DNA from 4 places in the Zhongshania borealis genome. Region 3 is predicted to be linked to each of the others. Evidence: predicted binding sites of a transcription regulator. Region 3 holds the regulator's gene; each other region holds the start of a gene.
What was found. Region 3 encodes PhoB, which activates phosphate uptake and scavenging genes when phosphate is short. Its sites were predicted from a motif close to TGTCATAAANNTGTAACA; they were not measured.
Positions count from the first base shown of each region.

Region 1: ABD836_RS17230 (esterase-like activity of phytase family protein) is a predicted target of PhoB. The motif match lies at 2,515-2,532, and genes of this name have one in related genera.
Region 2: ppk1 (polyphosphate kinase 1) is a predicted target of PhoB. The motif match lies at 2,429-2,446, and genes of this name have one in related genera.
Region 4: ABD836_RS16860 (UDP-2,3-diacylglucosamine diphosphatase) is a predicted target of PhoB. The motif match lies at 2,532-2,549, and genes of this name have one in related genera.

Region 1 is NZ_BAABDM010000010.1:67,696-71,865, reverse strand. Features, by position in the region: gene ABD836_RS17230 (esterase-like activity of phytase family protein) at 1-2,451, opposite strand, end outside; gene ABD836_RS17225 (FAD-binding protein) at 2,617-4,170, opposite strand, start outside.
Region 2 is NZ_BAABDM010000005.1:203,881-208,050, reverse strand. Features, by position in the region: gene ABD836_RS14005 (class I SAM-dependent methyltransferase) at 1-244, shown strand, start outside; gene ppk1 (polyphosphate kinase 1) at 248-2,356, opposite strand; gene ppx (exopolyphosphatase) at 2,515-4,026, shown strand; RNA gene ssrA (transfer-messenger RNA) at 4,062-4,170, shown strand, end outside.
Region 3 is NZ_BAABDM010000001.1:520,015-524,184, reverse strand. Features, by position in the region: gene ABD836_RS02380 (PstS family phosphate ABC transporter substrate-binding protein) at 1-541, opposite strand, end outside; gene phoR (phosphate regulon sensor histidine kinase PhoR) at 651-1,943, opposite strand; gene phoB (phosphate regulon transcriptional regulator PhoB) at 1,953-2,660, opposite strand; gene purU (formyltetrahydrofolate deformylase) at 2,746-3,600, opposite strand; gene ABD836_RS02360 (SPFH domain-containing protein) at 3,621-4,170, opposite strand, start outside.
Region 4 is NZ_BAABDM010000009.1:104,791-108,960, reverse strand. Features, by position in the region: gene ABD836_RS16870 (sensor histidine kinase) at 29-2,026, shown strand; gene ABD836_RS16865 (response regulator) at 2,013-2,438, shown strand; gene ABD836_RS16860 (UDP-2,3-diacylglucosamine diphosphatase) at 2,585-3,403, shown strand; gene olsF (bifunctional ornithine lipid synthase OlsF) at 3,422-4,170, shown strand, end outside.

The DNA of each region.
Region 1 (4,170 bases), on a different contig from region 3:
CTGAGTTTCACCATTGCTGTCGTCAACACCGTCGTTGTCATTCACCATAAGCACATCACCGTTTTTCATGATGGCGATGCCTTCTATTTTCTCGGTAATCAAACCACCTGTTGCCAACATATCAGGCATTACATCACGCACCAGTTTTTTGCTGACCAAGGCGCCGTCGGCCAAACCAATGGCATCAAATTTATACAAACGTTTGATGACTGCGTCTGGGCCACCTTGATTATCACGCTCAATCACCAGGAATTCGCCATCGCCGATAGAGCTAATTTCAGACAAACCAACCCAGCCACCATTTTGTGACTCCGGCGCATCAAGCGGGTAGAACAAGAAACTCCAGGTTTCAGCAGCCAAATCGTAGATACCAATACGGACATTAGCTTCACCCTGCCAAGCACGCTGGAAAGCAACATACAGTTTCCCGTCGTACTCAGTAACACCCTCAAAGCCGTTATTGCGTTGTAAATCATTCACGGCTGCAGGCAAGGTCACCGCGTCTTCAATGACACCGTTGCTAGCGGCTTTGATCAGCAGGTTCATACTGGCGACCGGACCGTCAACTGCGTTTCCGGAGCCTTCAGAGGCGACCCAAAAGCTGCCATCGGCCAATTTAACAACACCTTCAGGATCAATATTTACAGTTTTATCCGCGTTTATCGCCGTTGCAGGCAATGCGCCAGCTGGTAGTGCGGCGAGCACGTCATTGCTGTCGGTGATACGAGTTTCCTTGGTGATAACAGCGGGGTGCTGGGTCACGTCCATAGTGAAAATACGGTTTTGCGTGTAGTAACTATCATCAACCGCGTAGATCAACTTACTGTCAGACGGATCTGCCGACAGGCCAGACAATGCGCTCCATGAAATCGGCGAGCCGTCGAGACGATCGTTTGAAACAATAGTTGGATAATTTGCCGAAGCATAACCGTACTGGTAGATATTTAATGCTGAGCGCATTACGTCGTCGCGAGCATCTTCTTCGCTCGCCACTATAAGTAAATTACGCGATGGTATCGCCAGTGCGCCTTCAGGGCCAACCGCCGCTGGCAGCAATTGCTTAAATACCGGTTTGGTGAAATCAGCTACATCGTAAACAAATACCACACTGGAGCGCTCAGAGTTCACAAACAGGTAACGTTCGCTGCCAAACACACCAAACTCAGCATTCTCAGGCTCATTGCCTTTATTCTCTGAGCGAGATTCTGGGTAGTGGCCATAGCGCGCAGTGAGCTGGTCTAAGCTACTACCGGCTTCATAAACAACGTCGCCAGCCGTATTAAATACACTGAAACCGCGGCTACCGCCGTCGAGATCACCTTCGTTAGCCGTAACGAAATACTCAGTAGATAACCAACTCACGCCGTCTGGTTCACGAAGTACACCGGCCAGTGATTCATCCTGAGTTATCCCATCATCTTCAGTGGCATCCACACCGACCAAGTCGACACTGCCAGCGCTGAAGTGATTCACGATGCTGCCATCAGTAAGATTAACGAGCACAATGTGATTATTTTCTTGTAACGACACCACCGCAATATTGTCAGTATTGATATCAACAAACTCGGGTTCTGGGTCATTGCTGTATAAATCGGCCAAGCCCGTCATGGTAACGGTACTGGTTGTCCAAGTACTGTGGTCACCCGTCAAATTAACGATGACCAATGAACCCGCAGGCAATTGTGGCGGCACACCTTCGCCAAGGTCTTCATCACGTTCATTTTCAATAACCACAGCGGCATAGGCACCGTCAGGGCTAACCGCAACTGAATCAGGCTGGCCGCCGACATCGATAGTGCGGAGGATTGAACGGCTCGCGATATCAACAACGACCAATGAACCAGCCACATTGATATAGTCTGCACTGCTGTTAACACCCACCAGCGCATAATCGCCTTTTATCGACACCGAGGTCGGCTCGCCATTGAGGGCTAGCAGACCCAAAGCAGTTGGTTTTGAGGGATCGGTAATGTCGACAAAGCCGAGCTGATTTTGCGGGCTGTCGGTATAAATTAATGTCATGCCGTCCTGACTGGCGGCAACGATTTCGGCTGCGGTGGCTTCATCGGGATCGTCGTCACAGCTAGGATCTGCCTGCAAGCAGACAGGAAATGCCGCAATGCGGTTAAAGTTTTTGGCTTCATTAACAATCGTGGGAGTACAAATAGCAGAGCTGTCGACAACCTCGTTGTCATTGAGAATGTCATCGCCATTGGTATCACGACCTGACTCTACTTTAACGCCGCCGTTAAAACACTGTGCATCTCCAACCGATAAATTACTTTGGCGAATCAGGCTATTCAAACCATCGCTGCCATTACTTCCGGCCTGGCCAGCTTCGCCATTCAGTCCGTCGCTGCCGTTGCGGCCATCATCACCGCCACAGGCTACTAAAAATAATGGCGTTGCAAGGGCAATCCCTAGCGCAAGTTTACTCTTATAAAATTGCATATCTGCTCCGTTAGTCCGCGAAAATAATAATCGCTAAAGATTACGGAGGAATTGCGACAAAACACTGACAGTTTTATGTCAGTAATATGAGGATTATGTGACACCACATTGTATTACAGGGCCGGCACCGAGGATAAAAATCAGTGTCGGCCCTGCGATCAGGTATTAGTCTTGGAAGCCGCTAATGTGTTTGGCGGCTTGATACGCAAATGTCATTGCCGGCCCCAAAGTAGACCCAGGGCCCGGATAGGTTGGCAGTACCGCGGCGCTGCAATTTCCCACCGCATACAGACCGTCAATTGCACTGCCATCGCTCTTAAGCACTTGCGCATCGGGATTGGTTGCCAATCCACCCTGCGTACCGAAATCACCAGCCTCTAGACGCATAGCGTAAAACGGTGCTTCATCGATTACGCCTAAGCAGGGGTTAGGTTCAAAGCGCGGATCGCCATAGTAACGATCATACGCCGAATCACCGCGTTGAAAATCGAGGTCTTTACCTGTTTTCGCGTAGGCGTTCATCTTGCCGACGGTTTTCTCCAAGTTCTCTGCATCAATGCCCAACTGCTCGGCTAGCTCACGAACAGTATTGGCCTTACCCACCAATTTTGTCTCAAACCATTCTTTGGGTATGGTCCAATCGGGTTTCAAAGAGGCTGTCATCAAAGGACCGACAATATAGTCCCGGCGAAAACGGGCGTCGAATATCTGATACATTGGCGAACAAGGCGCAGCCTCACTGTGTTGCTTGTAAAGGTCTTTCTGAAACGCCATGTAGTTCTGCGACTCGTTGGCAAAACGTTCACCACGCAGATTGACGATACAGGAGCCAGGGTAGGATTTTTCCATAACACTTAAGCGCGGAGCTGGCTCGCCAGGTACAGATACCGTTGTACACCACCATGCCCCGTCCATTAGTCGTGTCGCCGCACCGAGTTTTAAACCTGCTTGAATGGCATCGCCGGTATTACCTTCTACGCCGCCGCTCCAGTCACTACTCGTTGGGGCAGGCAAATACTCTTCGCGCATCTGCTGATTGCGCTCAAAACCACCCGCAGCCAGAATCACGCCTTTACGAGCCTGCACCCTCAGCTTTTTGCCATCGCGCTGAATAATAGCGCCAACCACTCGCCCATCTTCTTCGATCAGCTCCTCCATTGGCGAGCTGGCCCACAAGGGAATATTGCGCTTTTTAACTGAATACCACAGCCGCGCAACACCGGCCGCCCCCGTGCACACATCGCGACCCAAGCCGTTGCCCTTGATCAGCCACGCAAAATCAAAGGCCCAGCTAGCAATTAGTTTCAGGGTTAGTTTGATCCAGCCCGGCCCCTGCAAGGTCAGTAGGGCTGCTTCAACTTGGGTGAAATAAATTCGATTAAAGAGTCGCATCATATGATGCGAGGGCCGCAGCCGTTTGACGTCGTCGCCAAGCAGTGAGGAGTCAAACCGCGCCGGCTCCATTGACCGGTGCCCAGTACGCGAGCCAGCAACATTGGTATAGTAATCTGGGTAATGCTCTAAGGTTTCATAGCGAACATCGCTGCACTCATGCAAAAAATCGATCATTTTTGGGCCGTTGCGCAGATAGCTGTCGACCATTTCTTCGGGAACCGCACCTTCGGGTGTGGTATTTAAGAGATAAGCCTTTGCGTCCTCAAAGCTATCCTGCGCGCCCGCCGCTTTTGCGTAGCGATTACCAGGAATCCAGACCCCACC
Region 2 (4,170 bases), on a different contig from region 3:
AGGCCACAGCCTGATGTTGGGTGGCGATATTTGCTTTTGGGACAGCCTAGTTAAACCATTATTTTCAGCCATTAGCGCGGCGCGCGAAGCCGGCGTTGGCAAAATAATCATTGCCGACCCCGGCCGGCCACCGTTTCACAAGCTCGCCAAACGTTGTCAAAAAGCCTTTGGTGCTGAACTGATTACTCGTGAAATTCGCAGCCCTAAAAAGCTGAGCGGCGAATTATTAATAATTTCCCAGTAAGCCTCATTTTTTAGACTTTTTGAGGGGCTTAACTGGCCGCGCGCGGTACTCCAATTTAGCCAAACGCGGCAGCTTCCCAGTACTCAAAAATTTGTACGTTAAACCCTGTGAGCGAATTTTACCGCCACTCTTTTTCCGAGTACGGAAGCTATTACTCTGCGATGCGTCAATAATTCGTGCTTTAACATTGTCTGCCCACTGCAAATCAATTATCGACTGCAACATCTTCTGCAAAGGCTTACTGTTAATTGGGCAGGTCACCTCAACGCGAAAATCGATGTTGCGGGTCATCAAATCGGCAGAGGATATAAAATAACGCGGCTCACCCGCATTGCGAAAAACATACACCCGCGGATGCTCTAAAAATCCATCAACAATACTAATCGCCTCAATATTCTCACTCAGGCCGACCACCCCCGGCACCAAAGAGCACATACCGCGCACTATCAAGCGCACCGGCACACCAGCCGTACTCGCCTCATAAAGAAGATCAATTAACTCGCGGTCAACGAGATTATTGCACTTAAGAGTAATGCCGCATTCTTTGCCTTTCTTGGCATTATGTATCTCGGTTCTCACCAAGCCTAATAAACGCTCACGAGTATTAAGCGGTGACACCCCAAGGTGAGTAAATTCATGGCGCTTATAATTGTAGGCAATAAAATCGAAAACCTTCGCCACCTCGTCACCAAGCGCTTGATCATACGTCAGCAAACTAAAATCGGTATACACCGTCGCTGTTTTCTCATTAAAATTACCCGTGCCCACATGTGTGTAGTAACGTTGCACGCTGCCTTCCTGACGTAAAATCGAAATTAACTTACTGTGAACTTTCAAGCCCGGCACACCCAAAATAACATTCACACCGCCGTCAGTTAAACGCTGTGATAAGGCTATATTAGCCTCTTCGTCAAACCGCGCCTGCAACTCCACCACCACCGTTACTTCTTTATGGTTGGCCACCGCATTAAGCAGCGCGTCCACCACATGTGAATTAGACGCCACCCGATACAAGCTTGCCTTAATACTCTTAACGGCGGGGTCAATCGCCGCCGTTTTCAACAAATCGGTTAAATAGTTAAAGCTGTGGAAGGGGTAGTACAGCAAAATATCCTGCTCACGCAGGCAGCTCAGAATATTGGCGGCTTGGTCAATTACCGGCACAGGAATTGTCGGCAAAGCCTTTGCGTCTAAATACGCGGGCCCCAAATTAGGAAAGCGCATAAAGTCCTTAGAGTTATGATACCGCCCACCAGGAATCATGGAATCCAACTTACCTAAGCCCATGCGTTTGACCAAATAGTCCAGCAAGTCATTCGGCATCGCCGCGTCGTAAACAAAACGCACGGGGTCACCTTTTTTACGACGCTTAAGACTCTGAGTCATTTTTTCGACAAAAGTGTGAGTCACCTCTTCGCTTAATTCTAATTCTGCATCTCTTGTCAGTTTAATAGTGTAAGCATCCGCCGACTCTAGAGGAAAAATCCCTCTAAACACCTCCGGCAAGCACACCCTAATCATATTCTCTAAGGCAATTAACACCTTGCCGCGCCTCCCCTTGCGACCAGGAATGCGAATAAAACGATCTAAACGCGAGGTGGGTATTTCAAGCAAGGCAAATCGAGTTTGTGATTCAAAGCCCAAACGAATTGCTAGATATATCGACGACTCATTCAGCTCTGGAATCGGATTGGCGTCATCGAGAATTATCGGCACCAATTCCTGCTGAATATGAGAATGGAAGTATGACCGCACATACACCGTTTGCGCCTCGTCTAATTGCTTCTCATTGACTAGGTATATTTTACGGCGACGTAATTCCTTTAAATTCTCGCGATACACCAAATCAAAGCGCTGCTGCAGTTTCAGCACTTTCTGCCGAATCTCTTCCATTAAGGATTTGTATTCTACCTGCTTAGAAGCCGCCGAAAAAACCGCCAAACGACGCACATCCGCTACCCGCACCCGGAAAAATTCATCTAGATTATTTGAAAAAATACCCAAATAGCGAATGCGCTGAATAATCGGCACCGTGGGGTCGGCGGCCTCTTGCAATACCCGCTCATTAAATGACAACCAGCTCAATTCTTTGGCAACCCACGTACTGTCCACGTCCTGCCTACCCCTCTGTTAAAACCTTAAATTAATGTAGCAAAAAAAATGCATTCTAGTGTAGCCGCCCGACGTGTCAGTTTTATGACAACACACTGGAGTCGATTTTACGCCTTTCAGCCGATACACTAAGCAGCCAACAGGGAATTAATACTACCATGGCTCAAAACAGCGACTCCTATGCAGCACTGGATCTTGGCTCCAATAGCTTTCATCTGCTCATAGCCAGCTTTAGTGACAATAAAATTCGCGTCATCGATCGCCATAAAGACATGGTTAGACTGGCTGCAGGTCTCGACGATAATGGTCGGCTCAGCGATGAAGCCCAAGATCGCGCCCTAGAAAGCCTCGCCAAAATGGCCGACCGCCTGCGCGGCGTACCTCGGCGCCAAATACGCATAGTAGGCACTAACACACTCCGCGCGGCCAGCAACGCCGTCGAGTTTATGACCAAGGCCGAGGCGGTACTCGGCCTCCCGATCAATATCATCTCCGGCACCGAAGAGGCCCGACTGGTCTATCTTGGTGTCGCCAATGATTTTGCCCCGGAACAAAAGCTGCGACTGGTCATCGACATTGGCGGCGGCTCCACCGAGCTGGTGGTAGGTAACAATACCCCACGCCAACTCGAAAGCCTTCCCATGGGCTGCGTTAGCTTCAGTATGCGCTATTTCAAAAATGGCGACATCAATGAAAAATCCTTCAAAAAAGCCGTTAACGCCGCAAGGCAAATGATCGGCCCCTATGTAGAACACTTCCGTGGACAATGGCAGGAAGCCGTTGGTTCCTCTGGCACCATTCGCAGTATTGGTAAAATTCTTGCGGAACAGCAACTTAGCGAAGCGGGATACATCTCAGCAGACGGCTTAGAGAAGCTCAAAAGCCAAGTATTAAGCGCAAACAATAGCCGAGACTTAGATATTCGCGGACTCAGCGAAGATCGCCGCGAGGTTTTTGTTGGTGGCTTCGCTGTGCTCTACGCCATATTTGAAGAATTAGGCATGCAGGGCCTGCACGTATCCAATTACGCCATACGCGAAGGCATCGTTCACGACCTCGCCGGTCGCCTGCACCACCGCGACAAACGCGACGACACCATTAAACAGCTCATCAGCCAATACAGCATTGACGAGGCCCAAGGCAATCGCATTGCCGCGCTCTGCGCTCGCTGGCTACCCGCCGTCGCCCAACACAGCACCACCCCCGACCAAGAAGCCGAACCACTGCTGCGCTGGGCCGCCCAACTCCATGAACTCGGGCTCGCCATCGCCCACGGCGGCTACCACAAACACGGCGCCTATATACTCGGCAATGCCGACATGCCCGGCTTCTCTCGGCAAGAGCAGGCCCGGCTCAGTTTTTTAGTCGCCAACCACCGCCGCAAACCCAAGCCCATTGGCAATCCAAGTTATGGTGTAACCGCTGACTGGCCATTAGTTTGCTTACTGCGCCTAGCCTGTATTTTCTATCGCCGGCGCCAAGCCAAACAACTGCCCACAAACATTACACTCACCAGCAAAGACGCCAATAAACTCTGCGTGAACATTCCCGAGGACTGGCTCCTCGCCAACCCCCTAATCGCCGCAGACTTGGAAGACGAAGCCGAGCTCCTCAACAAAAGTCTCGACATCAAACTCAGCATCCAACAAAACCAAAGTGAACAAGCGTAGCGGCGGCCGGTCCAAAAGAGTACAATCACCGATCTGGGGCCGATTTGGATTCGACGCCGGTTACAAAACTTTTGGTGCATGCCGTGATGACAGCCAATCACGTAAATCCAAAGCTGTAAACCTAATAGTTGCCAACGACGACAA
Region 3 (4,170 bases):
TACGGCCAAACATTTGAATATCGCGCGCAGTCCAAGCTCCTGTCATACCGAGGCCGCCCCAGGTATCAACATTGGCACTATGGCCACACTTATGAGTACTAGAGAACACGGCATCGACCTGTGCCATGGTCAGGCCTTCAATTGGGTTATCCTTATGAACAAACACCGCCAAGGCATCAATCGCAACCGGCACAGCAGTAGGTTTGTAGCCAAACTTAGTTTCGAAAGATTCTAACTCCTTATCCTTCATCTTCCGGCTCATAGGCCCAATATTCGACGTGCCTTCGGTCAATGCTGGCGGTGCTGTAGACGAGCCCGCGGCTTGAATCTGGATATTTATATTGGGGTAATTGCGCTTAAAATCTTCACCCCACAATGTCATTAAATTGGCTAGGGTATCTGAACCAACACTAGACAAATTACCTGATACGCCGGAAACGATAGCGTAGTCTGGTAAGGCGCTATCAACCTTGGCTTCAGCTACAGCGACCGCTGCAGAGATAGTCATAAGTGCACTTACTGCTATGTGTTTAATCTTCACTTCGATACTCCTAAACCAATATAAGCTACTTCAGTGAGGCCACTTTATAGGCGAATTATGACAACTTTGTGACAGTACTGTAATTACTGGCGAAGAGAGCCCGCTGAGGCTAGACAGCAACCGCGGCAGATTTCGGAAAAACACAGGTAAAGACGCTGCCTTGATTGGGCGCGCTACGAATACGCAATTCAGCTCGGTGACGAATTAGCACATGCTTCACAATTGCCAAACCCAAGCCAGTGCCACCAGTATCAAGGGATCGGCTCTGATCCACGCGATAAAAGCGCTCGGTTAAACGGGGAATATATTGAGGTTCAATGCCAATGCCCGTGTCCTCTACTTCGAAGTACGCATGATAATCATCTTGATACCAGCGCAGAATTATTCGGTCATTTTCAGCGGTATATCGCGCGGCATTGACTGCTAAATTAGAGAATGCACTGCGCAATTCATTGGCATTACCATTGATTGCAATATTATCGTCACATTCGATTTCTATACGGCGCTGGCCTTTTGCGGCGGTACCACTCTCTTCTCTAATCATTTCCATTAATGGCCGCAAGCGAATAAGGCTTTCGTCGGCCAGCTTGGGCACAGACTCTAAGCGCGATAGCAGCATAAGATCTTGAATCAATAGATTCATACGTCGAGATTGCTGCAGCATCTGATCTACGGCTCGATCCCAACGACCATTTTCACCACCGTACTCGGCAAAGGTTTCCAGATAACCATTGATAACGGTAAGCGGTGTGCGCAATTCATGGGAAACATTCGCAACGAAATCCTTGCGCATCTGTTCTAACCGGTGGGTGCGAGTAACATCACGGGCAAACAAAAGTCGATTACGCCTACCGAAAAAGCTGACGCTGATACTCAAATTAATCAAGCTATTGACGGGTGACACCATCTCCAAGGGGGCTTGATAACGCTCTGCCTCAAAGTAGCGCAAGAAGGCGGGACTTCGGAGCAAATTCACCAACTGCCGGCCTTTGTCGTCTACTTCACGCAGTCCCAGCAAGTCGTGAGCCGACGAATTACACCATTCAATATTGCCATGGGGATCAAGCATCACCACAGCATCTGACATGGATGCAAATGACGAATGTAAATAATCGATCATAGCTTGCAAGCGGTCGCTATTTTGCGAAGAATCCCGCTGCAGCTCGTAAATTACGTCAAAAACCTGTCCCCACATCCCTACAGCCTCTGGTGGATCATCCTTGGCACCGCCGTACAACCAGTCAGATAAGCGCTGTAAGTGTCGCAATAACCACGCACAGGCAAGCACGGCCGCTACCAATAGGGGTAAAACCCCAAGATCAAATAGTGCACACGTTCCGGCGACCAATGAGAGTGGCACGCCAACCCGCAATAACTCTGCCTTCCAACTGTAATACCGCATTATTTTGCGCTACGCGCAGACACCTGTAGTTGAAAACCGGTAACCGGTTCCGCGAACGGTTTGAATTAATAGCCCACAGTCGCGGAGTTCGGTCTGCAAAGCCTTACGAAGTCGTCTGATATGTACGTCTACTGTGCGTTCTTCAACATACACATTGGTTCCCCAAACCTGGTCTAGAAGCTGACCACGGCTATAAGCTCGCTCTTGGTGGGTCATAAAGAATTTTAGTAATTTAAACTCGGTGGGGCCCATATCTAAGGGGGTTGCGTCAACAAACACGCGATGACTGCTAGGATCGAGTTTCAGGCCCGCCACTTCGATGCTCACTTCCTCGTCACGACTACTAGAGCGCCGCATGATGGCTTTTATGCGGGCCATTAACTCCCGCGATGAAAATGGCTTAGTAATGTAGTCATCTGCGCCGACATCAAGGCCTTGCACACGATTATCTTCATCGTCTTTCGCGGTTAACATAATTACCAGCAAATCTTTAGTCAGCTCATCACGGCGCAACCTGCGCAATAACTCTAAGCCGCTGGTCACTGGCATCATCCAATCCAGCAAGACTAGATCAGGACGTTGATCGACAATAATCCCATGTGCGTCCTGGGCATTGCTCGCTTCTAGACAGTTATAACCCGCCAGTTCAAGCCCAACCCGTATCATTTCGCGGATTGCACTCTCATCATCGACAATCAATATGGTGGCTGACGTCATTCCATTAACCTTTTTTTGCAAAATTTGTTAGCTGCATTAAAACCATTTTTAGTGACAATTTTATGACAGTTTAAATTTTGCCTGTTTAATCAAACACTACAGTCTTGTTTCCGTGAACCAGTACGCGGTCTTCAAGATGATTACGTAGGGCTCTTGCTAGCACAGACTTTTCTACATCCTTGCCCAAACGTACAAGATCATCTTTGCTATGCCGATGAGATACCCGAATAACGTCTTGCTCAATGATCGGACCTTCATCTAGCCGCTCAGTGACGTAATGGCAAGTAGCGCCAATCAGCTTAACACCACGATCAAATGCCTTCTGATAAGGGTTTGCACCAATAAACGAAGGCAAAAAACTGTGGTGTATATTAATCATTCGGCCGGCGTAGGCTTGGCAAAACTCAGGTTGAATAATTTGCATATAGCGCGCTAGCACCACGCAATCGGCTTGATAAGACTGTGCCATCGCCATAATTTTTGCATGTGCAGGCGCTTTATTATCTGGATCAATTGCCACGTACTCAAAGGGAATACCATGCCATTCCACCATGCTACGCAAATTTTCATGATTGGAGATAACACAGGGAATATCACAGTCTAATTCGCCGCTATGCCAGCGGTGTAGTATATCTGCAAGACAATGCGAGGCATGACTGGCCAGTATCACTACCCGACGCTTTACTGCGGAATCGACCAATGCCCAATGCATGCCATATTCGGCAGCGATTGGTGCAAAAGCGTCCCGACAGCGCTCGGCGCTGACTTTTAAGGATTCAGCGCGAATTTCATTGCGCATAAAAAACCAGTTACTCTCCGCATCGGCATGGTAATTGGCTTCGGTGAGCCAACCGCCCTGCTCTGCAACAAATTGACTAACCCGCGCAACAATGCCCACGCGGTCTGGGCAGCTGATCACTAAACGATAAGTATGATCCATGTAAAACGCTCAACTCCGACTTAAACTTTATTTAAAATGCCACGTAGTGCTTGCGGTAAATCAGCAGGTAATACCACTGTTTTGGCATTATCTGACGAAGATAGCTGCAATAAGGCATCAGTGTATTTCTCGCCCAGTAAATACAATACCGGCAATTCTTCACTTCCTACCGCTTCAGAAATCAGGGAAATTGCTGCGCCGCTGGCCTTAGCTAAAACCACTTGAGCTTGGGCATCACGACGCGATGCCTCCAGGCGGCCATCGGCTTCTAGGATCGCGGCCTGTTTTTCGCCTTCTGCTTTTGTGACAGCAGCGCGGCGCTGGCGTTCGGCCGCCGCCTGTTCTTCCATCGCCGCCTGCATAGTCTGCGATGGATTGATATCCTGAATCTCAACCGTTTTCAGCGTAATGCCCCAATCCGCAATATCTTCAGAAATTGCCGCTTTGAGCTTAGCTTTAATTTGATCCCGCGATGACAACGCCGAATCCAAAGCCATTTCACCAATAATCGAGCGGAGAGCCGTCTGCACCAAGTTTTGAATTGCAAAGGTGTAGTTCTCTACACCATAC
Region 4 (4,170 bases), on a different contig from region 3:
ATTGCAATGAAAACAAGGTCGTCGCTGCATGACTAAAACCAAGGATTTACCCACTTTAGGTAATCAAAAGAGTATTACCTGGCGAATCCTGCTTCCGTTATTGCTGCTTATCGTTGCCAGCAACGCGCTTATTGTCACGGTTATTATGCGGCAATTGGATACCCAGCTGATTGACGCGACGGAACAAACATTAGCGAACAAGTCGGAACTGCAAGCTGTGCAGTTTCGGGCAAACATTCTTGAGTTAATTCGTGACTTGCAATTTTTGGCGGGCACCCCGCCGATTCAAGGTTTAGCTCGTGCAGAGCACAATGACGGTGTAGATCCATTGGATGGTTCTACCGAGCAAGAGTGGGTAACGCGGCTCGGTGTTATATTTACTGAAATACTTAAGGTCAAACCCAGCATACAAATCCGCTTTATTCGCAGTAATGGTATGGAGTTCATTCGGGTAGACCGCTCGGGGCTTGATGGCAGTATACGTCTTGTTCCGCCTGCAGAATTACAAGACAAAAGTCAGAGCCAGTACTTTACTGAAACCATCGCCTTAGCTGAGGGCCGTGTCTATGTTTCAGAGATCGAGCTTAACCGTGAATTTGGTAAAATTGTAGAGCCCTGGCAACCGGTTATTCGCGCGGCAACGCCGATTTATAGCACCGCCGGCCAATTGTTCGGCATTGTGATTATAAATCATAATTTGCAAGCGACCTTTGATCAGCTGAAAAGCTTGGCCGGGCTTGAACAGCAGTTTCAAATTGCCAACAGTCACGGCGAATATTTGGTTCACCCTGACGAGAGTCGTCGTTTTGCCTTTGAGTACCAGCGCAGCAGCAATATAATTGAGGACTTCCCGCAAGCGCAACGCATGTTGTCGGAGCCTCAGCTTGATGTTGTGAATGGCGTGAACCGTTCGGCTGAACAATCGTCCGTGTATTCAATGCGCAGCGTTTCTTATAACCCAGATAATCCCCGAGACCGATTAATTTTAGCAACGAGTCATGACCTCCAAGACACCTTACTTGTTAAAGATCGCCTGCTGAATAAAGTGTATATGATTCTAGCGTTGGTGCTGTTGTTATCAACTGGCTTGGCGATATATGTGTCGCAGCGGATTGCCACACCGATCATCAATATGCGCAATACTCTTAAACGCGACGGTATGGCAACAAAAAGTAAAGATCTGCCGATTACTGACAGTGGTGAACTTGGCGAGCTGGCTCGGGTTTTCGATAATTTGTTACAGGAGTTATCGCATCGTGAGCGGCTGCTGACTGCAGAAAATGGTGAGCGGAAAGTCGCTGAAAATGAGTTGCGACGCAATAATCAAAAGTTGGCGGCCTTGAATAAGGAATTATCGCAATTTACTTATATCGCCTCTCACGATCTGCAAGAGCCACTGCGCACAGTGCAAAGTTTTGTCGAATTGTTTGAGCAAAATTATGCCGAGCAATTAGATGGTGAGGCTAAGATTTTTTTGGGTTTTATTAATGAGTCCACCGAGCGAATGTCTGCCCTGATTAAGGGCTTGCTGGACTACGGCCGGTTAGGCTCTGAATCAGAGTTGAGTGTAATTGACGGCAAAGCATTAGTTGCTGATGTTTGTGCTGATCTGGCCTTACGAATTGCCGATGTTGGTGGCGAGGTGGTGATTGGCGAACTTCCGCTGATTAAGGGTAGAAAAACGGATTTACGTTTGCTTTTTCAGAACCTGATTAGCAACGGCTTGAAATTTACCCAGCAGGGGGTGAGCCCAGTCATTAGCATTGCGGCAGAATTGTCAGGAGACGAATGGCTGTTTAGCGTTCGCGACAATGGCATTGGTATTGACGAAGACAATTTCCAAAGAATTTTTCTTATTTTTCAGCGCTTACACGCCCGAGATCAATATGAAGGCAGTGGCATAGGCTTGGCACACTGCAAAAAAATCGTCGAATTACACGGCGGTAAAATTTGGTTAGAATCTGAAGTTAATAAGGGCACTGTGTTTTATTTTACGCTCAGGAATGAACAAGATGAACAAGCTTAAACGCATTTTACTCGTTGATGACTGTAAAGCGACTAATTACATCCATCGATTAGTGATCGAAAAATATGGCTGTGCTGAACAGGTTGTTGATGTAAATGACGGTCGCCAAGCATTAGATTATTTAAATACGCCGATTGATGGCAAATACCCTCAGCCGGAGTTGGTTTTTTTAGATATTAATATGCCAGTGATGACCGGCTGGCAGTTCTTAGATGAATACGCCAAGCTTTCTGCAGATCATCAAGCGGGTGTGGTGGTGGTTATGCTAACAACTTCTTTAAACCCCGATGATGCCGATTTAGCAGAAAGCAGGCGTGAAGTGAAAAACTTTTCGAGTAAACCGCTCACAGAACAGAAATTATCGGAAGTACTTAAGGAGCATTACCCTCATTTAGTGAAAGCGGCTGATTGAGCTTAGCTGTTTTTTCGCTTGCCTAAACACGACCTTATAAAGCTTAATCTTGCCTTTTGTTGTCATAAAACTGTCTAGTATTAGTCCCGCTACTGTCATATAGAAGCCCTATCCTTGCGCTAAATAGGTGGCGAGGATGCAAAAGGGTGCAGCTAAGACAGCGATACAAAACCATTTGGTTATCAGACATCCATCTCGGCTTTAAAGATTGCCGAGCTGATTATCTATTGGATTTTCTCTCTAAAACCGATTGCGAAACGCTGTATTTGGTTGGTGATGTGGTCGATCTTTGGGCGCTGAAGCGCAGTTTATACTGGCCCTCAAGTCACTACGAGGTGGTTCGCGCGCTGTTTAAAAAAGCCAGTTCCGGTACGCGAGTCGTTTATATTCCCGGTAATCATGACGAACCCTTGCGTGACTATGTCGGCCATATTCTTGGTCCTATAGAAATCAAGCGCGAAGCAATCCACACCACCGTATCAGGTAAACGCTTGCTAATGTTCCACGGTGATTGCCTTGACGAACATATTCGGCTGAGTAAGTGGGAGCATCTTATTGGCGATGCAGCCTATGATTTGCTGCTCTTTCTTAATCGCTGGGCCAACTTTATTCGCCGTCGCTTTGGCCGTAATTATTGGTCTTTGGCGACCTATATAAAACAGCGTATTCCCAACGCCCGCCAAGTCATTAGTGTCTTTGAAGAGGCCGCAGTTCGCGAGGCTGGCCGACGCGGACTCGACGGGGTTATCTGTGGTCATATTCATCAGCCTGCACTTCGCAAAATTAACGGCCTGCTGTACTGCAATGATGGCGACTGGATAGAAAACTGTACTGTTTTGGGTGAATCCTACGAGGGTGACTTGGAGTTGCTGCAGTGGACTGAACACCAAACCTTATTGCAAAGCATGACTGCCAATGGTGGCCCCGTTAAGGCCGATGTACTACCGCTGCGCCGCGCGAGTTGATGGTTAGGAGTAATAAAAATGATATCAGTTGATTCAGTCATTGATGAGCAATTTCCACGAATTTCCAAGGGCAGCCCACGCCTAAGAAAGACGTTAGCGGCCCTGCTTAAATACCTTTTTCACGAGGCCGAATTCAAACAGTTTGAACGTGATTATCCCTATTTACAGGGACTGGATTTTGTTGAGAAAGCGCTCGAATATTTTGATTTTGGCTACGCGGTCAGTGCCTTAGACAAAGAGCGTGTGCCGGTGACCGGCCGTGTCGTGATTATTTCTAACCACCCGATTGGTAGTTTGGATGGTCTGGCCCTCTTAAAATTAGTTTCAGAGGTGCGTTCGGATGTAAAAGTAGTGGCCAATGAATTGCTCTATGCAATAAAGCCGCTGCGCAGTTTGTTGCTACCCGTAGATAATATGAGCGGCAAGCGCAATCGCAAGGAAAACCTGCAAGCGATTCACGGTCATTTGAGTGGCGAGGGTGCAGTGATTATCTTCCCCGCTGGTGAAGTGTCGCGGTTTAGTCCCGCCGGTATTCGCGACGGTCGCTGGCGTAATGGTTTTATTAAATTTGCCGCTAAGGCAAAGGCGCCAATTTTACCGGTGCATATTAATGCGCGAAATTCGGTGTTTTTCTATGCGCTGTCTTTGCTGGCAAAACCCTTGTCGACCCTGTGGTTGATACGAGAAATGTTTAAGCAAAACAATCGCACCGTTCGCGTGACGATCGGCTCTGCCATCGAACACGGTGTTTATCAGAATCTACCGGT